Regions from separate parts of the Rhizobium sp. BT-226 genome, predicted to be linked through region 3. Evidence: riboswitches for the same ligand, from Rfam matches in the RefSeq annotation. Region 3 holds a riboswitch; each other region holds the start of a gene.
The links. Region 3 has a riboswitch for cobalamin ahead of cobU (bifunctional adenosylcobinamide kinase/adenosylcobinamide-phosphate guanylyltransferase). Riboswitches for the same ligand answer to the same signal wherever they lie in the genome.
Positions count from the first base shown of each region.

Region 1: linked by a shared signal. The riboswitch ahead of OIU37_RS30810 (CbtB domain-containing protein) and the one ahead of cobU (bifunctional adenosylcobinamide kinase/adenosylcobinamide-phosphate guanylyltransferase) in region 3 are both predicted to bind cobalamin.
Region 2: linked by a shared signal. The riboswitch ahead of nrdH (glutaredoxin-like protein NrdH) and the one ahead of cobU (bifunctional adenosylcobinamide kinase/adenosylcobinamide-phosphate guanylyltransferase) in region 3 are both predicted to bind cobalamin.
Region 4: linked by a shared signal. The riboswitch ahead of bluB (5,6-dimethylbenzimidazole synthase) and the one ahead of cobU (bifunctional adenosylcobinamide kinase/adenosylcobinamide-phosphate guanylyltransferase) in region 3 are both predicted to bind cobalamin.

Region 1 covers NZ_JAOYTI010000006.1:332,474-338,225, reverse strand. The annotation lists gene OIU37_RS30825 (sulfite oxidase-like oxidoreductase) at 1-96, shown strand, start outside; gene OIU37_RS30820 (hypothetical protein) at 81-713, opposite strand; gene OIU37_RS30815 (CbtA family protein) at 764-1,510, opposite strand; gene OIU37_RS30810 (CbtB domain-containing protein) at 1,539-1,748, opposite strand; cobalamin riboswitch at 1,777-1,897, opposite strand; gene OIU37_RS30805 (histidine phosphatase family protein) at 1,981-2,535, shown strand; gene OIU37_RS30800 (bifunctional diguanylate cyclase/phosphodiesterase) at 2,987-4,558, shown strand; gene OIU37_RS30795 (inorganic phosphate transporter) at 4,568-5,752, opposite strand, start outside.
Region 2 covers NZ_JAOYTI010000010.1:5,441-11,192, reverse strand. The annotation lists gene OIU37_RS34275 (helix-turn-helix domain-containing protein) at 1-338, opposite strand, end outside; gene OIU37_RS34270 (heavy metal translocating P-type ATPase) at 410-2,599, shown strand; cobalamin riboswitch at 2,999-3,223, shown strand; gene nrdH (glutaredoxin-like protein NrdH) at 3,503-3,724, shown strand; gene nrdI (class Ib ribonucleoside-diphosphate reductase assembly flavoprotein NrdI) at 3,739-4,143, shown strand; gene nrdE (class 1b ribonucleoside-diphosphate reductase subunit alpha) at 4,122-5,752, shown strand, end outside.
Region 3 covers NZ_JAOYTI010000001.1:910,474-916,225, forward strand. The annotation lists gene cobN (cobaltochelatase subunit CobN) at 1-881, opposite strand, end outside; gene cobW (cobalamin biosynthesis protein CobW) at 886-1,926, opposite strand; gene cobU (bifunctional adenosylcobinamide kinase/adenosylcobinamide-phosphate guanylyltransferase) at 1,931-2,440, opposite strand; cobalamin riboswitch at 2,817-3,214, opposite strand; gene OIU37_RS04675 (chloride channel protein) at 3,472-5,262, shown strand; gene OIU37_RS04680 (adenylate/guanylate cyclase domain-containing protein) at 5,284-5,752, opposite strand, start outside.
Region 4 covers NZ_JAOYTI010000001.1:753,085-758,836, forward strand. The annotation lists gene OIU37_RS03895 (DUF2865 domain-containing protein) at 400-1,497, shown strand; gene OIU37_RS03900 (SDR family NAD(P)-dependent oxidoreductase) at 1,614-2,360, opposite strand; gene bluB (5,6-dimethylbenzimidazole synthase) at 2,512-3,198, opposite strand; cobalamin riboswitch at 3,240-3,428, opposite strand; gene OIU37_RS03910 (MFS transporter) at 3,839-5,242, shown strand; gene OIU37_RS03915 (methyl-accepting chemotaxis protein) at 5,510-5,752, shown strand, end outside.

The DNA of each region.
Region 1 (5,752 bases), on a different contig from region 3:
GAGCTGATGCCTGCTGACCAGGCGGGCTTCTGGGAAAAGAACGGCTACCACATCTATGGCGATCCGTGGCGCGAGCAACGCTATTCCGACGATTGAGCTTTCGGCCGCGTGAAACGGCGAAGCGCAAACACGCTAAGGCCGAACAAAGAGGCGAGCCCCGTCAGCGATGCCATGCTGGCGGCATGAAACGGGACTCCGCTCCAGCGCGGCTCGACGATATCGGCCGTGTTGAAGGCTGCGCCGCTGAACCGGCAACTGATCAGCGCAAGCCCGCGCCGCGCCATGTCGGCGTCGACCGCGGAAATGATTTCACCCGCCGCAGCGGCCTCCCGCGGCATCTCGCGCATCGAAAGCAAGACCGCCTTGGTCGCGGCGAGATAGGCATGGGCGCATTCGTTGAACGGGCTCTCCTCGTCCGTCACGCTGCCCGGCACCCGGCCCCACAGACAGTAGGCGTACTGGATTTCAGCATAGTTCAACACACGACGGAACGGCTCGTTTGTCTCGACGGCGCGGGATGCAAGATCGATGATCCGACCGCGATAGTCAGACATGACAGCCATCTCGCCATGGGAGATTTGCGGGATATTCAGCCCGGCATAGCTGCCGCCGCCGCCGCGGCTATGGGCAAAAGCGCTTCCGGCGACCACACAAAAAAACGCGGCGGCAGAAAACGCCGCCAGCAGCAATGGTCTGGCTCTGTCGTTTTTCATAATCGCCCGAAAAGTTTAGGGCGCCGGCAAAGCGGTGCCCTTCGATGCGTTCAGTGAAATGCCGTTGCCGGTCGGCCGCGTTGCCCGCCCTTAACGGCAAGCCGCTTTTCCGCCAGCGCCCCGAAGACGAGGCCGAGCGTTGCCCAGAGGATCGCATGCATGCCGAGCGAGGTCGTGCGGAAGCCCCAGAGCACCATCGCCGAAAAGTTCTCCGGCACCTCGTTGATCGGCGGCAGCAGAGAGAGCACGAGACCGATGAAGACGAGATAGGCGATGCCGGCGATGATCGCGCCGTTCCAGGGACCGAAGCGCTCGGAGAGACGACGTGACAGCGCCACCGCGGCGATGAGTGCGGCAAGCGAAACGACGATCATCAGGAAGAATAGTTCGGTCCTGACGCCGATCGTGTCGGGATTGCCGACCGCCGGCGGAGTGGCGGGATATTTGATGCTGGGAACAAGCACGACCGCCACGAAGGCGGCAATGGCGATGGCGGCCGAGGTGCCGCGCGCCGAAAGGCGGCTGAAGCGACCGTGCACGAAGGCGAAAGCGAGCGCGAAGAGCCCGCCGACGGCGACGCTGTAGGCCATGACGCCGGTGAAAAGGCCGAGACCGGCCTGCGTGGCGCGGCTGACAATTTCAGGTTCGGCAGCTTCGCCGGCCGCCTGGGCGCTCGCCTCCTCGAAGGCGATCGCCGCATCGACCAGCGGCTCGCCGAAGGTATGGGCGAAAGCAAAAACGAGGATGCCGGCAATCAGGCCCGCGAGCATGCCGCGAAGCAGAAGGTTTCCAACCATGTCAGGAACTCCGATCGCGAAGCGCGCTTTAGTGGCAGGGAAAGCCGAGGAGATGGCGGCCGTCATGCACGAATTCGTGCACATACATGCCGTTGAACAGCGCCATCGCGCCTTCCTCGGTACCGACGAAATAGAGGACGATCAGCATCAGCAGGCCGCCGAAGATCGCCCAGGGCAGGATCTCTCCTACTGGGATCGGCGCCGGTACAGCAACGGGCGCGAAAGTGGTGTCAGACATGTATTCCTCCGGGAATGACGCGTTCAGTCGAAAGAGTGCTTATGCAGGTGGGTCTGACTTCCAGCGCGAAGAGTTTCGACACGCTGGTCACAGTGGCGCGACCGCGCCGGACTTACACCGGCTTCCAAACCCGCAACAGCACGGTTATATCTGCACGCCGAAGAGACTGTCAACGAAACTTCACAAGCCGGCGAAGGACGCTGTCGCTGCATTCCGGGAGACAAGAACGACCGTGAACACGCGCCTCACCTGGATCTGCCATGGCGCGACGGCAGCAAGCCGCAAGGCCCTGTTCCCGCTCGACGAACCGCTGGAGGACAAGGCAGTGGAGGAAGCCGGCAGGATGATCGCCCCGCCCCGCGCCGACCGTATTGCCACGAGCCCCGCCTTGCGCGCCCGCCAGACTGCTGACGCGCTCCGCCTCGAAGCCCAAATAGATCAGGCGCTTTGCGACTGCGACCATGGCCGCTGGGCCGGCAGGTCGATCGCGGCGATCGGAACCGAAGAGCCGGAGAACCTCATGGGCTGGATGAGCGATCCGGAAGCGGCTCCGCATGGCGGCGAGAGCCTTCTTGATCTGCGCAAGCGCATCGCCGGCTGGATGGATGGCCAGACCGTCCTCGGCGGCCACATCATTGCAATCAGCCATGCGGCCGTCATCCGGGCAGCGATCGTCCATGTGCTGCAGGCGCCGCTCTCCTCCTTCTGGCTGAGCGACGTCGAGCCGCTTTCCGTCATCAGCATGACCAGCAACGGACAGCGCTGGTCTCTGCGCTTCCAGCATTAGAGACTGCTGATCTTATCCAGCTTTGCACAAGCAAATCGCGTCATCTCTGTTGAACCCGGCTTTGCGGGGACTACTTCCTTGTCCCAAGGAGATGGAAGAATGACATATGATTGGAGTGGCGAGCGCACACGGCGCCTACGTTTGATGCGTGTCGCCACAGTCACGGTTCTGGTCGGTCTCATCGTCAGCGTCCCGCTGCTGATCGTCACCGCCTGAAGCACGAGAAAGGGCGAGCGATGCAATAGCACGCTCGCCTTCGTTTTTTCCCGCATCAGCCGGTCTCCCAACCAAGAATCGCGCTGCCAACGACGCCCTGGTTCCCCACAAGCCCTGTCGGGTCTCTCTGCGGCACAGCAACAGGCTGCCGCCTCCGATAATTCGCCTTCTGGTTTCAACAAACATTTCAGACTTTCGTGATAATTCGGCGAAGGGTGGAGATGGAGAAGGCATAATGCCGGTGTTTTTCCAAAGCAGGGCCGGACGGCAATGCGTGTCGATTGTCGGATTTGGGGTAACCCTCTGGCTCCTCGGCACGCTGTTACAGCTCGACGACAGCCTGGTCTCCTTCATGACCGGCTTCGGCGAATACGGCGCCGACAAGCTCGTTTTGGCGCTCGGCATCGCCGGCGCCATGAGCTTCGTCTATTCAGTGCTGCGCATCGCCGACCTGCGCAAGGAAATGGACCTGCGCGCCGCCGCCCAGGCCAAGGCCGATTGGACCGCAACCCACGACCATCTGACCAAGCTACCGAACCGCTACGCCTTCGAGCGCAAGATCCTCTCACGGCCGATCAAGGACGATGAGGCCGAGATCGAGGAGTGGGACCGCAACGTCACCATCTTCTCCGTCGACCTCGACGGCTTCAAGAAGGTCAACGATCTCGTCGGCCACAAGGGCGGCGATGTCCTGCTGATCGAGGTTGCCAGACGCATCTGCGCGCTCGGCAATGCCGATTGCGTCTATCGCTTCGGCGGCGACGAATTCATCATCGTCGCCTTCGCCCTGACCGCGCAGCGCGAGGAGCGTTTTGCCAAGCTGCTGATCCAGGCCGTCACCCGGCCGATCCATATCGATGGCTTTGCCGTCGAAGTCGGCGCCAGCGTCGGCTATGACCGCTGGGCCGAGGGGGCCGAGCCGCTGGAAGATGCCGCCCACCGTGCCGACCTCGCCATGTACGAGGCGAAATCACGCGGGCCCAACCACTATTTCGTCTTCGAAGCTTCGATGCAGGACAAGGTAACGGAGCGTGCCGCGCTGGAAACCAGGCTGCGCGTCGCAATCTCCAACAAGGCGATCAAGCCCTTCTATCAGCCGCTGATCGACCTGAAGACCGGCCAGCTCTGCGGCTTCGAGGCCTTAGCGCGTTGGATCGGTGACGACGGCGTCAATATTCCGCCGCCGGTCTTCATCGATATCGCCGAGGAAACCGGCATGATCACCGCATTGTTCGAGGACCTTCTCACCCAGGCCTGTAGCGACGCCCTCACCTGGCCGGAGCATGTGATGTTGTCCTTCAACGTCTCGCCGGTGCAGATGGAAGACAGATTATTGACGTCGCGCATTCTCAAGGTCCTTTCGGCAAGCCGGCTGCCGCCGCAGCGCCTGGAAGTGGAGATCACCGAAAACGCGCTGATCCAGGATCCCACCATTGCCGCGCTTATTCTCGATGAGCTGCATGCCGCCGGCATCCAGATCGCCCTCGACGATTTCGGCACGGGCTATTCGAGCCTCGCACAGCTCGCCCGCTACCGTTTCGACAAGATCAAGATCGACAAAAGCTTCATCGCCACCTATCGCGACGACGAGCGTCAGGAGAAGATCGTCCGCGCCATGCTCGGCCTCGGCAGGAGCCTCAACATCAAGACGACGGCCGAAGGTATCGAGGAGCACGGCCAGCTTGCCTTCCTGCTGCAGCTTGGCTGCGACATCGGCCAGGGCTATCTCTTCGGCAAGGCCATGCCCGCCGCCGAGGCGGACATCTTCATCAGCGATCGCAATGCCAGCCTGGCCTCCACGGCCTGACGGGACGCCTTAAAAAACCTGACGCATGATCACGAAGAGCACGAAGGCGATCGCGATCGAGGCCGGCAGCGTCAGCACCCAGGCCATCAGCATGTTGCGCACGGTCGACCATTGCAGGCCGGAACCGTTCGCCGCCATGGTGCCGGCAACGCCGGATGACAGCACGTGCGTGGTCGAGACCGGCAGGCCGAGATGGTCGGCCGAGGCGATGGTGACCATCGCCACGACTTCGGCTGCCGCGCCCTGACCATAGGTCAGATGCGTCTTGCCGATCTTTTCGCCGACGGTGACGACGATGCGCTTCCAGCCCACCATCGTGCCGAGGCCGAGCGCGATCGCGACCGCCACTTTCACCCAGAGCGGGATGAACTTCGTCGCGTTGTCGACCGCCTTGTGGTAGTTCGTCACCGCGCTGAGGTCGCCGGCATCCATCGGCAGCAGCTTCTGCTTGTCGATCAACTTCAGCGCCTCGCCGATCAGGTAGATGTCGTTGCGGACGTTGCCGACGAGATTGGTCGGCACTGCTTCGAGCGTCGGGAAGCCGGCGACTTCAGCACTGGTCTGGTGGATATATTGCTGCAGGGCCGGCGTCGTCGCATCCGTCCAGGTCTTGTTCTTGACGGCGTTGCTGACCTCGGCCTTGTAGTCCGCAACCGTCACGCCAGGCTTCACATATTTGCCGAGCGCGGTTTCCACCTGGGCCGATGCCGACTTGTAGGCTTCGAGATAGTTGACATCGGGCGTGCGGTTCAGCGCGAAAGCCGTCGGCACCAGGCCGATCAGGATGAGCATGATGAGACCCATGCCCTTCTGGCCGTCGTTGGAGCCGTGGGCGAAGCTGACGCCGGTGCAGGTGAAGATCAGGATGGCGCGGATCCAGAGAGGCGGCGGCTGGTTGCCCTTCGGCTCTGCATAGAGCGCCTTGTTGCGCACCAGAAGCTTCATGACCAGCAGAAGAACAGCGGACAGGCCGAAGCCGATCAGCGGAGAGATCAAAAGCGACAGGCCGATATTGGTCGCCTGCGACCAGTCGACGCCGCTGGTCGCAGTGCCCGCCGGTGCCAGGAACTGATTGGCGAGGCCGACGCCGATGATCGAGCCGACCAGCGTGTGCGAACTCGACGACGGCAGGCCGAGATACCAGGTGCCGAGGTTCCAGACGATCGCGGCAATCAGCAGCGCGAAGACCATGGC
Region 2 (5,752 bases), on a different contig from region 3:
TCTACCATGGTTTCCAGCTCGGCCTTTAGCGCCATCAGGCTGCGGATGCGCTGTTCGACCTCGATGAGGCGCGCCTCGGCGATGGCGTCGGCCGAGACGCAGGACTGGTGCGGATCGTCCTGCAGGGTGAGCAGCGTGCGGATCGCCTCGATCTCGAAGCCGAGTTCGCGGGCGTGGCGGATGAAGGCGAGGCGGCTGATATCGGCAGGCTCGAAGGAGCGCTGGTTGCCCTCGCTGCGGCTCGGCGCTGCGAGCAGGCCGATGCTCTCATAATAACGGACCGTCGGCACCTTGACGCCGCTTTGGCGGGCGGCTTCACCGATCGTGATCTTTTTCATGATTTTCCACTTGCACCTCTAGTCGCTAGAGGATGTAGGAAAGATGCTTCTATTTGACAAGGAAGCGGATCATGGCTGAGAGCGAGACACGATACCGGGTTGGCGGCATGGATTGCGCCTCCTGCGCAACCAAGATCGATACGGCAGTCAGACGCGTGGCGGGTGTCGCCGATGTTTCCGTTTCGGTGATGGCGGGCACGATGACCGTCCGGCACGATGGCAGCAGTGATCTCAAGGCGATCGAGAAGAAGGTGACCGGGCTCGGCTATTCCGTCGCGCCGCTTGCCGGAAACGCTGCGCCTGCGCATGCCCACAGCTCGCAGTATCGTCACGACCATTCTCACGATCATGGCGAGAAGGAAATCGAGGGGTTGCACGGGCACGACCATGCGCCGATGGCCGGTCCCTGGTGGCAGAGCAGGAAGGGCCGGCTGACCATCCTTTCGGGGGCGGCACTCGTTGCCGCCTATGCCGTCGGCCATCTTGTGCCGGCGATTGCATCCTATGCCTTCATCGTCGCCATGCTGATCGGGCTGGTGCCGATCGCTCGGCGCGCCATCATGGCCGCCTTCTCAGGAACACCGTTTTCGATCGAGATGCTGATGACGATTGCCGCCGTCGGCGCCGTCATCATCAATGCCGGTGAAGAGGCGGCAACCGTTGTGTTCCTGTTCCTCGTCGGCGAGCTGCTAGAAGGGGTGGCAGCGGGCAAGGCGCGCGAAAGCATCCAATCGTTGACGGCGCTGGTGCCGAAGACCGCGCTACTCGAAGACAACGGGCAGACACGGGAGGTGCCGGCTGAAAGCCTTGCTGTCGGCGCCATCATCATGGTTCGTCCTGGCGACCGGATCTCGGCGGACGGCATCATCCTCTCAGGCGAGAGCGCGATCGACGAGGCGCCGGTGACGGGCGAGAGCACGCCGGTGCGCAAGGGCGTCGATGCCGTCGTTTTTGCCGGCACGGTCAATGGTGATGCGGTGCTGAGGGTTCGCGTCACGGCGGCTGCCGCCGACAATACCATCGCCCGCGTCGTCAAGCTGGTGGAGGAGGCACAGGAATCGAAGGCGCCAACCGAACGCTTCATCGATCGGTTTTCGCGCTATTACACGCCCGGCGTCGTCGTGGTCGCAGCGCTGGTCGCGGTCGTTCCGCCGCTGCTGTTCGATGGGCCGTGGGGCGAATGGGTCTATAAGGGCCTTGCCATCCTTTTGATCGGCTGCCCCTGCGCGCTTGTCATTTCGACACCGGCGGCGATCGCCGCTTCGCTTTCGGCAGGTGCGCGGCGCGGGCTCTTGATGAAGGGCGGCGCGGTGCTGGAAACGCTGGGCAAGGTGACGATGGTCGCCTTCGACAAAACCGGCACGCTGACGGAAGGCAAGCCTCAGGTGACCGACATCATTTCCTTTGGTCTGAGCGAGGCGCAGGTGCTGTCGCGCGCGGCGGTGCTGGAGCAGGGTTCCAGCCATCCGCTCGCGCAGGCGATCCTTAACCGCGCCAAGGCGGACGGCGTTCCCGTGCCGCCGGCCTTCGAGCTGGAAGCGCTGCCGGGCAAGGGTGTCAGCGGCAAGGTCGGCGGCGAGACGCTGGATCTGCTGTCGCCGCCTGCCGCTCGCGAGCGGGGGACGCTCAGCGCGGACCAGGATGCACGCATCACGGCGCTGAACGACGAGGGCAAGAGCATATCGGTGCTGCTCGTCAACGGTGTTGCGGCCGGCCTGCTCGCCATGCGCGACGAGCCGCGCGAGGATGCCGAGGCCGGACTCGCTGCCCTCAAATCGGCAGGCGTCAAGGCGATGATGTTGACGGGCGACAACAAGCGGACGGCAGCAGCCGTTGCCGGCATGCTCGGCATCGACTGGCGCGGCGAGATGATGCCTGAGGACAAGCAGCGGGTGGTCGGCGAATTGAAGCGCCAGGGTTTCATCGTCGCCAAGGTCGGCGACGGCATCAACGATGCTCCGGCGCTGGCCGCTGCCGATATCGGCATCGCCATGGGCGGCGGCACGGATGTGGCGCTGGAGACGGCGGATGCCGCCGTGCTGCATGGACGCGTCGGCGACGTGGCGCGGATGATTGAACTGTCCAAACGCACGATGCGCAATATCCTGCAGAATATCACCATCGCACTCGGGCTGAAGGCGGTGTTTCTGGTGACGACGATCGCCGGCATCACCGGGCTCTGGCCGGCGATCCTCGCCGATACCGGCGCCACCGTGCTGGTGACGATCAACGCGCTGCGGCTGCTTCGGATAAAGGGATGAATGTTTTCCCGATGGCGGTCTGAAGTCCGACGATTCGGGCGAAAATCGCCGAGCCGGTCATCCGTTGGGTCGGCTCTCAGTTTGTTGACAAAGTCTCCTCCGTCATGCTCGGCCTTGTGCCGAGCATCTAACCACTGCAATTGCTTGACTGAAAACCATTTATTGTCAGATGCTTAATTGACCGGCGCAGATCCTCGGCACAAGGCCGAGGATGACGTCGCGGGTTTTGTAGTCAGCAGCCTGAAAGCCGGCTGCAGGCCGGCTCTCGGGTTCAGGTCTTCTCCACAGCTCGTTTTTCCTAAGCCTTCGTTAGCCATGTTTTTCACAGGAATGTAGCGATTTCAAACCTGCCGTAACGCAATGCACAAACCATCCGTTGACGCGAATTTGGATTGGGGTACTATATCTAGTGTTCGAGGTTCCATCGATTCGTAGGGATTGATGGCTAAGACGGGAATTCGGTGCGCTTCGCCATCATAGCGCGGCAATGCCGGAGCTGCCCCCGCAACTGTAAGCGGTGAGCAACTGTCCGATTTCAGGTCACTGGAGCATGATGCTCCGGGAAGGCTGGGCAGGCGCTTTGACCCGTGAGCCAGGAGACCTGCCTCGAACGAAACGTCCACGGGCGGGGTGTCCGGAAGGTCGCGTTGCATGGCTGCGGGGAATCTCCGTGTCGCGTTTCGTAGGCCCGAACCTCCGCCCCGAAACCTTCGCATTGAGCCACTTCGGGGTGAAGTCATGTCAGTATCTCAGTTCAGGCCGCCACCCGCACCAGGTAGAGGGCGGATTACGCCCAGCGGCTGAACGAGCCGCATAGTTCAAATCATCAGAGAATTTTTCGACGGATATCGACAGATTTCCGATCGATGTCTTGCGCCCAATCGCGTCGTCACGAGGAATATCATGACTATTACCGTCTACAGCAAGCCTGCCTGTGTCCAGTGCACTGCCACCTACCGCGCCCTCGACCGTCTGGGCGTCGATTATGACATCGTCGATATTTCGCAGGATGCCGAAGCGCTCGATCGCGTCCGCAGCCTCGGCTACATGCAGGCGCCTGTGGTCATCGCCGGCGAGCAGCATTGGGCGGGCTTCCGCCCCGACATGATCAGCGCGCTCTCCTGACCTGAGGACAAGCGATGGGCCTGATCGTCTATTATTCCAGCCGATCCGAGAACACCCATCGGTTCGTTGCCAAGCTCGGACTGCGTGCGGCGCGCATTCCGCCAGGTGGTGCACACGCGTTCCATATCCGCGAACCCTTCGTGCTGATCGTGCCGACCTATAGCGGCGACGGCGGCAAGGGTGCCGTTCCCAAGCAGGTGATCCGTTTCCTCAATGATGCGGAAAACCGAGGACACATCCGCGGCGTGATCGCCGCGGGCAACAGCAATTTCGGCGAGACATACGGGCTCGCCGGCAACGTGGTCTCGCAGAAATGCCAGGTGCCGTACCTTTACCGGTTCGAGCTCATGGGTACCGAAGACGACGTCGCCAAGGTCAAACACGGAATGGAACGATTTTGGACACGGCAACAAACCTGACGCGGGATGCGGGCGCAAAACCGCATCACACTATTGCTCAGCCCGCCGGGGAAAGGCCGTCGAAGGCGGCCGAAACCCTCGACTATCACGCGCTGAACGCGATGCTGAACCTCTATGACGATGAGGGGCGGATCCAGCTCGACAAGGATCGAATGGCTGCCAAGCAATATTTCCTGCAGCATGTAAACCAGAACACGGTGTTCTTCCACAATCTGAGGGAAAAGCTCGATTACCTCGTGACCGAGGGTTATTACGAGCAGGAGGTTCTCGACCAGTATTCCTTCAATTTCGTGCGGGATCTGTTCGACCAGGCCTATGCCAAGAAATTCCGCTTCCCGACCTTCCTCGGCGCCTTCAAATATTACACCAGCTATACGCTGAAGACCTTCGACGGAAAGCGCTATCTCGAGCGTTACGAGGATCGCATCTGCATGGTGGCGCTGGCCTTGGCGCGCGGCGACGAGGCCCTTGCCCGCGACATGGTCGAGGAGATCATTTCCGGCCGTTTCCAGCCGGCGACGCCGACCTTCCTCAACGCCGGCAAGAAGCAGCGCGGCGAACTGGTTTCCTGCTTCCTGCTGCGTGTCGAGGACAATATGGAATCGATCGGCCGGTCGATCAATTCGGCGCTGCAATTGTCGAAGCGCGGCGGCGGCGTGGCGCTGTCGCTGACGAATATCCGCGAGGCAGGCGCGCCGATCAAGCATATCGAGAACCAGTCCTCGGGCATCATCCCGGTGATGAAGCTGCTCGAAGACAGTTTCTCCTATGCCAACCAGCTTGGGGCGCGGCAGGGCGCGGGTGCGGTCTATCTCAACGCCCACCACCCCGACATCATGCGCTTCCTCGACACCAAGCGCGAAAATGCCGACGAGAAGATCCGCATCAAGACGCTGTCGCTCGGCGTCGTCGTGCCCGATATCACCTTCGAACTCGCCAAGAACAACGAGGACATGTACCTGTTCTCGCCCTATGACGTGGAGCGCGTCTATGGCGTGCCCTTCACCGAGATTTCGGTGACGGAAAAGTACCGCGAGATGGCGGACGATGCCCGCATCTCCAAGAAGAAGATCAAGGCGCGCGAATTCTTCCAGGTGCTTGCCGAAATCCAATTCGAGAGCGGTTATCCCTACATCATGTTCGAGGACACGGTGAACCGGGCGAACCCGATCGCCGGGCGTATTTCGATGAGTAATCTCTGCTCGGAGATCCTGCAGGTGAGCGAGGCGAGCGAATATCACGACGACCTTTCCTACAAACATCTCGGCAAGGACATTTCCTGCAATCTCGGCTCGCTGAACATTGCGGCGGCCATGGACTCCACCGATTTCGGCAAGACGATCGAGACCTCGATCAGGGCGCTGACGGCCGTTTCCGACATGAGTCACATTTCCTCGGTTCCCTCGATCGAGAAGGGCAACGACGAGAGCCATGCGATCGGCCTCGGTCAGATGAACCTGCACGGTTACCTGGCCCGCGAACGCATCTTCTACGGCTCCGAGGAAGGCGTCGACTTCACCAACATCTATTTCTATACGGTGACCTATCACGCGATCCGCGCCTCAAACCTCTTGGCGGTCGAACGCGGCACGAGCTTCAAGGGCTTTGA
Region 3 (5,752 bases):
TAGAAGCTGATGGCGACGATGGGGGAAGAAGTGGGTTCGAATCCCGCCTCTTCCCTCGAACTTGAGGTACCCCCCTCTGTCCTGCCGGACATCTCCCCCACAAGGGGGGAGATCGGCAAGTCGCTTGGGCTTCTCACAAAAGAAACGTTTGAAGACGCCGCACCTTTGGCCCGGGAGATGGAACGAGACCTCTCATCTTCGATCTCCCCCCTTGTGGGGGAGATGTCCGGCAGGACAGAGGGGGGTGTCCCTAGCTCAACCGACAAAGGGACAGCCACACGCGAAGACACCACGGCAGTAGAAACCAGCCGCCACTCCTCAACCCCAATCAGTCCCCGCCCCGGCCACCAGATCCCGGCCTTCATCAAGGGCGCCGCCGGTGCCGGCTTCTCCGTGCCCGACAGCATCGCCCCGGCATAATCGAGAAACGCCCGCGCATTGGCATCGCCGCCCTCGATCAGATAGGCCCAGAGCGCGTTGAGATCGTCCAGATCAACATTGGAAAAAGGAATCAGCCCCGCATCTGGCCTGGCATCGCCCGGCAGCACCGCGATCAATGCACCGACGCGGGACGCTGCCGCATGCAGCGCTTCCAACGCATAATGGAAATAGCTGGCGCCCCCGAGCGCCCGCAGGACAATCAGCTTGGCATGCCGCGCGGTGCGCTCGACATAGGTGTCGACGGACATCGGATGCTTGAGGCTCATCAGGCTGGCGAGCCTGAGCGAATACGGCCCACCGCGCTCGCGATGGGCGGCGGCGATCGCGGCAAGCTCGGTATCGGCAGCCGACAGGAACAGGATGTCGCCCGGCGTCTGCCCGAGGTCGATCGCCTCCTCGCCGTCGCTGATCGTTCCCTGCTGAGCCAGAAGCAGATGCATCGGTCTATGCCAGCGCTTCGATCGCTGCCCGCACCGCGTCCTGATCCATCTCATGCAGGCCGATGACGACGAGGCGCGTGGCGCGTCTTTCACCAGGTGCCCAGGCGCGGTCGAAATAGTGGTCGATGCGGCTGCCGACGGCCTGGATCTGCAGGCGCATCGGCTTGCCTGACACATCGACAAAGCCCTTGAGGCGCAGCACGTCATGCGCAGCGATGATCGTCTTCAGCGACTCGATAAAGCCGGCGGGATCGGCAACCGGGCCGAGATCGACGACGAAGCTGTCGAATTCGTCATGGTCATGCGGCGCACCGTCTTCATGCTCCAGCTCGTGATGCGACTTGCGATTGGCGACATCGTCCTCCGTGCCGATGCCGAGGCCGAGCAGGATGCCGGCCGACACCTCGCCATTCCTCGCTTCGATCATCACGGGTTTGCGCACCGTGCGGGAGGCGACCTCGTCGCGCACCCTGATAAGGCCGGCAGCGTCGATCAAGTCTGTCTTGTTGAGCACGATGAGATCGGCGCAGGTGAGCTGATCCTCGAACAGTTCCTCGATCGGGCTTTCGTGATCGAGCGATTCATCTTCGGCACGGCGCGCGTCGACGGCATCATGATCGTCGGCAAAGCGGCCGGCGGCAACAGCCGCGCTGTCGACCACCGTGATGACGCCGTCGACGGTCACCTGGGTGCGAATGTCGGGCCAGTTGAAGGCGGCGACCAGCGGCTGCGGCAAAGCAAGGCCAGATGTTTCGATGACGATATGGTCGGGACGCTGTTCGCGCTCGAGCAGCTTGGTCATCGTCGGGATGAAGTCATCGGCGACGGTGCAGCAAATGCAGCCATTGGTCAGCTCGATAATGTCGTCCTCGGTGCAATTCTCGGCACCGCACCCCTTCAGCACATCGCCGTCGACGCCGAGATCGCCGAACTCGTTGATAATCAGCGCAATCTTCTTGCCGCCGGCATTGGTGAGCAGGTTGCGGATCATCGTCGTCTTGCCGGCACCGAGGAAGCCGGTGATCACGGTTGCGGGAATCTTCATTAACTTAACCCTTCATTTTCAGCGGCAGGCCTGCCGCGATGAAATAGACCTCAGTGGCTTTCGCCGCGATCGATTGGTGCAGCCGGCCGGCATGATCGCGAAAATCCCGCGCCATGCGATTGTCGGGCACGATGCCGAGACCGACCTCGTTGGAAACGAAAACGAGCCGCGCCTTCGCGGCGGACAGGAAATCGGCAAGCGCGGCAAATTCCGCCACCATGTCGCGCTCCTCGATCATCAGATTGGTGACCCAGAGCGTCAGGCAATCGATCAGCACGATGCGCCCTTCGCCGTCGATGGCAGTGAGCTTGCCGACGAGATCGATCGGCTCTTCATGCGTTGTCCAGGACGGACCCCGATCGGCCTTGTGCTGGACGATGCGCGCCTGCATCTCCTCGTCCCAGGCGCGGCCGGTCGCGAGATAGTGGCGGTCGAGGCCGGTTGCCGTGACGAGGGATTCGGCGAAACGGGATTTGCCGGAGCGGGCGCCGCCGAGGATGAAGGTGGCCGCCATACTCAAACGCCCCTCAGAGAGCGTGCGTAGCCGTGGCCTGTTCCGAATGCACCTTTCTCGGCTAATGAGGGTGTGACACCCCCCTCTGTCCTGCCGGACATCTCCCCCACAGGGGGGGAGATTGAATCGCCGAGAGCTTTTCTCCAAACAATTGATGTAGGACGACGGTCGTGCTGCTTGCCGATCTCCCTCCTTGTGGGGGGGATGTCCGGCAGGACAGAGGGGGGTACCCAGCATTCGACAAAAGCGGCCGAAAACATTCCTCTTGCAGCGCTGCTTGGAGGCGTGGCGTGCGCCGCACCAGGCCGCGCCGAATTCAATCGTTCAGCCAAGACAACCTCCGTGCTGGCAACGGGCATAGTGCCCAGGTGTGGGCTTCTCGCCCGGCACGCATGGCAGGTCTCCTGGCTCGCGGTTATCGGCCTCGATCGGGGCAGACCGGAAACCGGTCGCCCTGATCGTGCCAGCGGATCATCCTCGCCTTCCCGGCTGCATCAGTGAAAAGGTGGACGATTCGTAGACTTGAGAGGCGTCCGACCCCGGTTGATCACCATGCATATCCAGTGGCTTTTCCGGCATATCGCCCATCCCGCCCGCTTGCATCATTGCAAGCCGCCGGCCGGAAGGGCCTGATGCCGGATGGAAGACCCTGACCGCTCTACAGTCGCGGGGTCGGCTGTGATGAAGGCGCCCGGCTTGGGTCCGCCCCGTCACATTCCCTTTTCATCCGGAAGGGCGCTACACCGATCCGGAACCATCCGTTGTCAGGATGGTCAGTCGACCATCCGTTATCGGGATGGTTAGGCAAGCGCAGGGATGAAGTCAACCGGCCTTGGCGGCCGCCCGATGGCTGGCCCTGCGGCGTGACCACCCAAACACGACTTACCCTACCTAAAATATCGTCATTTATCAGAGACTTACGTCACCGAAATTTATTCAAACCGCCGGCTTTTCGCCGCAATTGCATCGCAAGCGGACTGCGCGACCATCTCTGCCCTTGACCGGGCCTCTCCCCGCCTAGTTGTCTAGCCATGCTTATGAAATTGGATCGGCGCCGTTTTCGTGCGCTGCGTGTATTCTTAGATCCGGGACGCCTGCGGGCTCTGACCCGGCGCAGCGAGGTCGGCCTGTCGCTGGCGGGCGCCGTCGTCGGCGTCATCTCGGGCCTCGCCGTCACCGGCATGAGCTACGTCTCCAACGAGCTGCATCAGCTGGTCTTCGGCATCGCCGACAGCGAAAGGTTGAGCTCGTCCGAGATCGAGAACAAGCTGCTGCTGCTCACCGCCCCCGTCATCGGCGGCGCCCTGCTCGGCCTGCTGCTTTTCGTGCTGGCGAAACGGCGCAAGAAGCCGATGGTCGACCCGATCGAAGCCAATGCGCTGCATGGCGGCCGCCTGTCCCTGACCGACAGCATCATCGTTGCCGTGCAAAACCTGATCTCCAACGGTTTCGGCGCCTCGGTCGGCCTGGAGGCCGGCTATACTCAGCTTGCTGCCGGCCTCGCCTCGAAATTCGGCCTGAAGCTGCAGCTTCGCCGCTCGGACCTGCGCACCCTCGTCGGTTGCGGCGCGGCCGGCGCCATCGCCGCCGCCTTCAATGCGCCGCTGACCGGCGCCTTCTATGCTTTCGAGCTGATCATCGGCACCTATACGATCGTCTCGCTGACCCCGGTCGTCGTCTCTGCCCTTGTCTCCACCCTGATCGCAAGGCTGCTCGCCGGCAGCGATTTCACCATCGATATCGGCAGCTTCGGCTCGGTCGTGCCGGCCGATTATATCCCGGCGCTGCTGCTCGGCGCTTCCTGCGCCGGTGTCGGCATCCTGATCATGCAGGGCGTCGCTTTTGTCGAGGAGCTGGCGCGCAAGAGCTCAATCGCCCCACCCTTCCGCCCGGCGCTCGGCGGCATCATCGTCGGGCTGTTGGCGATGATCTCGCCGCAGGTACTCTCGGCCGGCCACGGCGCACTGCATCTCAACCTTTCCCATGAGGTGGCGATCCCGACTCTGATCGGCCTCTTCCTCTTGAAATCCTTCGCCTCGGCGATCTCGATCGGCTCCGGCTTCAGGGGCGGGCTGTTCTTCGCCTCATTGTTCATGGGCGCCCTGCTCGGCAAGCTCTTTGCCTATTGCGGCCCCTATTTCGCCGATGCGACGCTGACGCCCGTCATCTATGCCGTGGTCGGCATGAGTTCGCTTGCCGTCGCCGTCATCGGCGGGCCGCTGACCATGACGTTCCTGGCGCTCGAGATCACCGGCGATTTTCCGATCACGGCGCTGGTGCTCGCCGCCGTCATCACCTCCTCGCTCGTCGTGCGTTCGACCTTCGGCTACTCTTTCGCCACATGGCGCTTTCATCTCCGCGGTGAAAGCATCCGCAGCGCCCACGACGTCGGCTGGATCCGTAACCTGACAGTCGACAAGCTGATGCGCGCCGACATCAAGACGGCAAGGGCGGGCATCTCTCTGGAGGAATTCAAGCAGGCCTTTCCGATCGGCTCGACCCAGCGCGTCATCCTCGTCGAGGAGAGCGACAAATATGCAGGCCTCGTGCTGGTGCCGGAGATCTACGCCAACCCGACCGACGCGCAGGACGAGGGCAAGGCGCTTGCCGATTTCATCCACTACCGAAACGATTTTCTGCAGCCGCAGATGAATGCCAGGCAGGCCGCGGCGATTTTCGACAAGAGCGAAAGCGAAGCGCTCGCCGTCGTCAACAACCTGATCGAACGCAAGGTGATCGGCCAGCTCAGCGAAAGCTATACGCTGCGCCGCTACAGCGAAGAACTCGACCGCCGCCGCCGCGAGGTCTCAGGCGAGATCTGAGCAAGTCGGAACACGCCGTCGTCAGTCGGCGTCCGCGAGCTTGAAGACGTTGACCGGCTTCGAAACTCCGCGCAATTCGAAGGAGCCGAGACATTCACTGGCAACGGCAGTGGTGACGGCGAAACTCTCCGACATCAGCAGATGGTGCCCAAGCGTGCCGCAGAGCTTTTCGAGCCGCGAGGCCTCGTTGACTGCGCTGCCGATGACGGTGAAATCAAGCCTGCCACGTGCGCCGATATTTCCGTAGAAGACCTCGCCGAGATGCAGCACGACATCGACGCCGATGTCAGGACCTCCATCATTCCTCCGCTGACCATTCAGCACCTTGTTGGCTTCCAGAATATTCCTTGCCGAAGCCAGTGCGGCCATGCAGGCCTTTTGCGGATCTTCAGCATCGGTAGGAAAGATCGCCAGCACGCTATCGCCCATGAACTTGAGGATCTCGCCCGAATTTTCCTCGACATGCCAGCCGATCAGCTCGAAATGTTCA
Region 4 (5,752 bases), 160 kb from region 3:
AGCGGCATTACCAAGGGCGACAAGTACTTCTATGGCAACCATAAAAAGAGATACTAATCGCATCGCCAGCATCAGGCGATTTAAGCTTATGTATGGTTGCATTATTAATTTAATAGGTCAATCATTTATTGTATTTGCTTAATCGGTATGGCGCATACCGTCAACGCGACTGGCCCCATGATCGCTTCCAGTTTTGGCTGGGGGTGAGATGGATCAATGACTGGAATACGGCGCGAATGGCAGCTGACGTCCCTCGGCGGACGTGGCCTGCTGGATAAGATCGCGAAAATGCGCTAGGAATTTCTCCAAGCTTATTAAGAGAAACACGTTAAGAGACAACGCGCGGCGATCGAGGCCGCAATCGACCGATCGATTCTTTGCTCATTCCGGGACGACGCCGTGAAACGCCGAAACCTGTCTCTTGTCCTTCTCCTTGCCCTTGCGGCGCCTGCCGCCGCGCAAAGCAGCGCAATCTGTGAGGATCTGCGCGGCCGCCTTGCCGACCTGCCGCGATCGATCGGCAATGGCAACGGGCCGGAAGCCCGCCACTATTCCAGCGCCCTGGCAGAACAGAACCTCGAGTTGCGCAAGGTCCGCAACGAGCTGCGCAGCAATGACTGCACGTCGGGCAGCATGGTCGTGATCGGCGGCGAGAATGCCGATTATTGCGATGAGCTCTCGCAATCCGAAGCCCGCATGATCGACAATATCCGCTATCTCCAGGACCGCCGTGCCGAATTGCTCGGCCGGGGCAGCGACAACGACCAGGCCCGCCGCGAACTGATGGCTGCTCTCGACCGCAATGGCTGCAACAGCGAAAACTTCTATGCCCCGGACGAGCGCAGCGCCGCCGAGCCGCCCCCGAGTGTCGAGGAACAGGCGATGCGCGCCGATACCTTCATCCCGCTCGGCGGCGGCGAAGAGGTCGATCCACGTTACGGCCTGCCGCGGGCCGAGATGCTGTCGCCAGTCAGCACCATGTGCGTGCGCAGCTGCGACGGCGGCTTCTTCCCGATCAGTTCGAACGCCACATCGGTCGATTTCGGCCGCGACGCCCAGACCTGCGCCAAGATGTGCCCGGGCATCGAGACCGAATTGTTCTATCGGGACGTGACGAGCACCGAAGCCTCGAACATGATCTCGGTCGCAACAGGCACGCCCTATAGCGCCATGAAGAACGCCTTTGCCTACAAGAACCGCACACCCGGGGAAAAGTCCTCCTGCGCCTGCAATCTCACCGCCTATTACGAGGAGATGCGCGGCAGGCAGGCGGTGAGCGAACCGCCGCAGCAGGGCTCGATCACCACCATCCGCACCAATCCCCCGGCGAAGGATGCCGCAGCCGCAGCGCCGCAACCCTCCGTTCCCGAGCGCCCCTATGATCCGACGCAGAACCGCGTCCGTCAGGTCGGCCCGCAATTTCTGGCCGGCGATCAGGGCTCGATCGACCTCGCCAACCCGGCAACGCCGGGCCCGCAGCCGCAACAGCAGCAGTGATTGAACAGCTGGAACAGCGGCGGCGGAACCATAGCGACGTTGTGCCAGGGTGCATGAGATGCGGCGATGTCACGCGAACGTTCGGCGGGATGTGAATGCGGGTCGCTTGAGCATGGTCAGTAGGTCGTACGACCGCCGCTCAGGTCGAACGTCGATGCGGTCGTGAAGGAATTCTCTTCGGAGAGCAGCCAGACGACCATGGAAGCGATCTCACCAAGTTCGACGAAACGATCGCGCGGGATGCGGACGCGCATATATTCGATAAACTCGGGTGTCAGCCCGTCCAATATAGGTGTCCTTGCGGTGGTCGGCGTTACCGCGTTCACGGCGATCCCCGTCTTTGCGAGTTCCTTGCCAAGAGATTTGGTAAAGCCCAGCACACCAGCTTTCGCTGCGCTGTAGGCGGCGATGTTCGGATTTCCTTCCTTGCCCGCAACCGAGGAGATGTTCACGATCCGCCCGTAGTCGCGCTTTAACATGACCGGAACGACGTGCCGGCAACAATTGAAGGTTCCCGTGAGGCAGACATCGATGACGTCTTTCCACTCGCTGACATCGTATTCGATCGCGGGCTTTACCGGACCGGTAATCCCGGCGGAATTGACGAGCCCGTCGATACGGCCAAAAATCTCTTCGGTCGTCGCCGCCGCGTTTTTCACTGATACGGGATCTGCGACGTTGACGCCGAAAGCGACCGTACCGGATCCGAGAGCGGAAGCGCTGTCCTTCGCCAGGTTTTCGTTCAGGTCCCAGATGGCCACCTTGCCACCAGACTGGATGACGCGCTCTGCGATAGCATAGCCGATGCCGCGCGCACCGCCTGTGATCACGATGATCCGCTCCTTCAAGTCGATCATGTTCATTGGGCCGTTATCCTCCGATTGAGCCGCAGATAGCCGAATATCTAGTTCCGGGATTTCGCTTTCAGCGTATCGATATGAAGGTCAGGAATAAAGATATCACTCGGCCTCGCACGGCGTCGGCGATACCGGCATCGAAAGATCGCGACGCGCTTTAGGTGTTCAGTCCCCATCCATCGTAGAAGACGAGTTCATCGAGCGGCAGCCGCTGCCGCCAGCCTTTGACGGAGAGTTCAGGCTCGTCATAGAGCCGATCGACGAAACCGGCACAGAGCCAGGCGACCACTTCGATATGCTCGGGTATGCCGAGAATGCTCTTCAGATCGCCTTCGCGAAAAATGCTGACCCAGCCGATGCCGACCCCTTCCGCCCGCGCCGCAAGCCAGAGATTCTGGATGGCGCAGACGGTGGAATAGCTATCCATCTTGGGATTGTGCGTGCGCCCCAGCACGACGCTGCCGCTGCGGGTGGGATCGCAGGTCACGCATATGCCGAGCGGCGCCTCGACGATACCTTCAAGCTTGAGGGCGCGGTAGGCCTGCCGCCGCTCGCCGGCAAACATCAGCGCCGCCTCGTCGTTGGCGCTCGCGAAGGCATCCCGGACGCGCGTCCGGACAGCGGCACTTTTCACCAGAATGAAATTCCACGGCTGCATGAAGCCGACGGAGGGTGCATGATGGGCTGCCGTCAGCAGCCGCCGCACAAGGTCATCCGGCAAGGGATCGGGCAGGAACTGGCTGCGAACGTCGCGCCGCGTCATGATCGCATGATAGACGGCCTCGCGTTCGGCCAAGGAAAAACCGGACGCCGCCGAAAGGGCATCCTCATCAAAGGGTCGCATCGTCAAATCCCCAACAATGCAACCGCTCCGCCGTCCGCGCGGATCGGTCTATCTTGCCAGGCCGGTCTTCTGACTCGGCGTCATCCGTCTGCCGCAGCCTTCCCGGCAAAAAGCCAGTGGCATGATGATGCGGCAAGCGTCGGCCTTACAGCGTTGGGCACGTTCCGGCCTTGCACCGGATTCCCGATTCTCCCGCCTTACCGGCGGGCACCTGACGGCGCATCTATTTCAGGAAAGTGCTGCGGCGGCAAGCCGCGAGCCGACAGGCGGTTGAGAGGACGGCGCGGCATCCTCCACGATTCCATCCTTGCCCCGTAGGAGCCTCGAAGGACACGCCGCAGCGCCGCTTCTTTCGTCATTCATCATTTCGCGTCCGCGCCGGTGCACCCGCCTCGCCCTTCGAGGCTTCGGCCTTTGGCTGCGCACCTCAGGAGGAGGCTCTCTTGGGCATTGGTGCATGTGGCTAACATGACAGCGCTGCTGCTGTCTGGTCTTAAGGGAACAAGCCCACCCGCGTCGGTTTGAAGCGGCGTGGCAAAGCCCTTCATCGATAGTTTCTATGGCCTTGTCCCCGCCGAAGGCGTATGGACTGAGCCAGTCCATCGCAGCATCCCGGTTGCCCGTGCCCCGCCTCACACCCATGATCCTTGCGGTCGCCCTGTTCATGGAACAGATGGATTCGACCGTGATCGCCACCAGCCTGCCGGCAATCGCCGCCGATATCGGCACCTCGCCGATCGCGCTGAAGCTCGCCGTCACCAGTTATCTCGTGGCGCTGGCGATCTTCATCCCGATCAGCGGCTGGATGTCCGATCGCTTCGGTGCGCGCAACATCTTTCGCATGGCGATCTTCGTTTTCATGATCGGTTCGATCGCTTGCGCCTTTTCCAACTCGATCACGGCCTTCGTCATCTCGCGCCTGATCCAGGGCGCCGGCGGCTCGATGATGACACCGGTCAGCCGCCTGCTGCTGGTTCGGGGAACGCCACGCCACGAACTCGTCGATGCCATGGCCTGGCTCACCATTCCCGCTTTGATCGGCCCGATCATGGGTCCACCGATCGGCGGTTTCCTCACCACCTATCTCACATGGCACTGGATTTTCTGGATCAACGTCCCGATCGGCGTGCTCGGCATCATCCTCGTCACGCGTTTCCTGCCGGCCGTCGAGCCACGCAGTCCGCGACCGATGGACTTTCCGGGCTTCTTGCTGTGCGGCCTCGGCTTCTCCGGCTTCGTCTTCGGCCTGTCGGTGATCAGCCTGCCAGCCGTGCCCGTCATCTATGGTTATGCCGCGGTGACGATCGGCATCCTTGCCGGCCTCTTCTACCTCCTGCATGCCCGCCGCGTGCCCTATCCGCTTCTCGATCCGAAGATGTTCCGTTACCCGATGTTCCGGGCAGCGATCCTCGGCGCCTCGAATTTCCGCATGGGGCTTGGCGCCCTGCCGTTCCTGATGCCATTGATGCTGCAGCTCGGCTTCGGCCTGACGCCGCTGCAATCGGGCTCGGTCACCTTCGTCAGCGCGCTCGGCTCCATGGGCTCGAAATTCGCCGCCTCGCGCACCTTCAATGCCTTCGGCTTCCGCACGGTGATCTCGCTCACCACCTTGCTGGCGGCGATCTTCCTCGGCATCAACGGTCTGTTCACCGCCGAAACACCGCTGTTCCTGATCATGGCCAGCCTGCTGATCGGCGGCTTGTTTCGCTCCATGGCTTTCTCGGGCGTCAACGCCATGGCCTTTGGCGATGTCGACGACGCCGAGAGCAGCCAGGCGACCGCGATCAATGCCGTTGCCCAGCGCATCTCCATGGCGATGGGTGTGGCGATCGCCGGCGGCATTCTTGAAATTTCCAGCAGCTTCCATGGTGGCAGGCTGCTGGTCTCGGATTTCCACATTGCCTTCTTCAGCGTCTCGGCGATTTCGGCGCTGGCCTGCATCACCTTCCTGCGCTTGCCGCATGATGCCGGCGCGGAACTGACGGCGCGCGGCCGCAAGCGCCGGCATGCCGAGCCCGAAGAGGCCGTGGCGGAAAATAGCTGATCTCCCTGGCGCGTTGGAAGCACTACTCCCACAACGGTGCGCAAGGCTCGGGGCCGGCGGGAGCAAGGGCGAATGGCACGCGTGTGCTCAACATCCCATTCTACTTTATGATTTATTCACATATCAAATACACACTGCGTTTGCGCGTTTTGGGTTGCAATCCGGACATGGGCATGAGGGCTCGTGATGTGACCGTCAGCGCGGATGCCCGTATCGAGACGCCGGTCGGGCATGTTCGACTGAGCCGCAATTCTAGGCCGCCGCGGAATGTTCCAATTTTTGAAAACTATGCCTCTGACAGCCAAGCTGGCGGCGATTATCGTTGCCGTCAACCTCTGCGGCATTTCCGCTTTCGCCACCTATACGTGGATGTACGAAACCCGGGCATTGATCGATGGCGCCAAGGCCAACTGGTCCAAGGATGCGGAGCAGTTTGCCTCGCTGGCCGCCGGCGGCGTCAAGTGGGGCAAGGCGAATGCGGTCCGTGAAGCTTATTCGCTCTACCGCGAC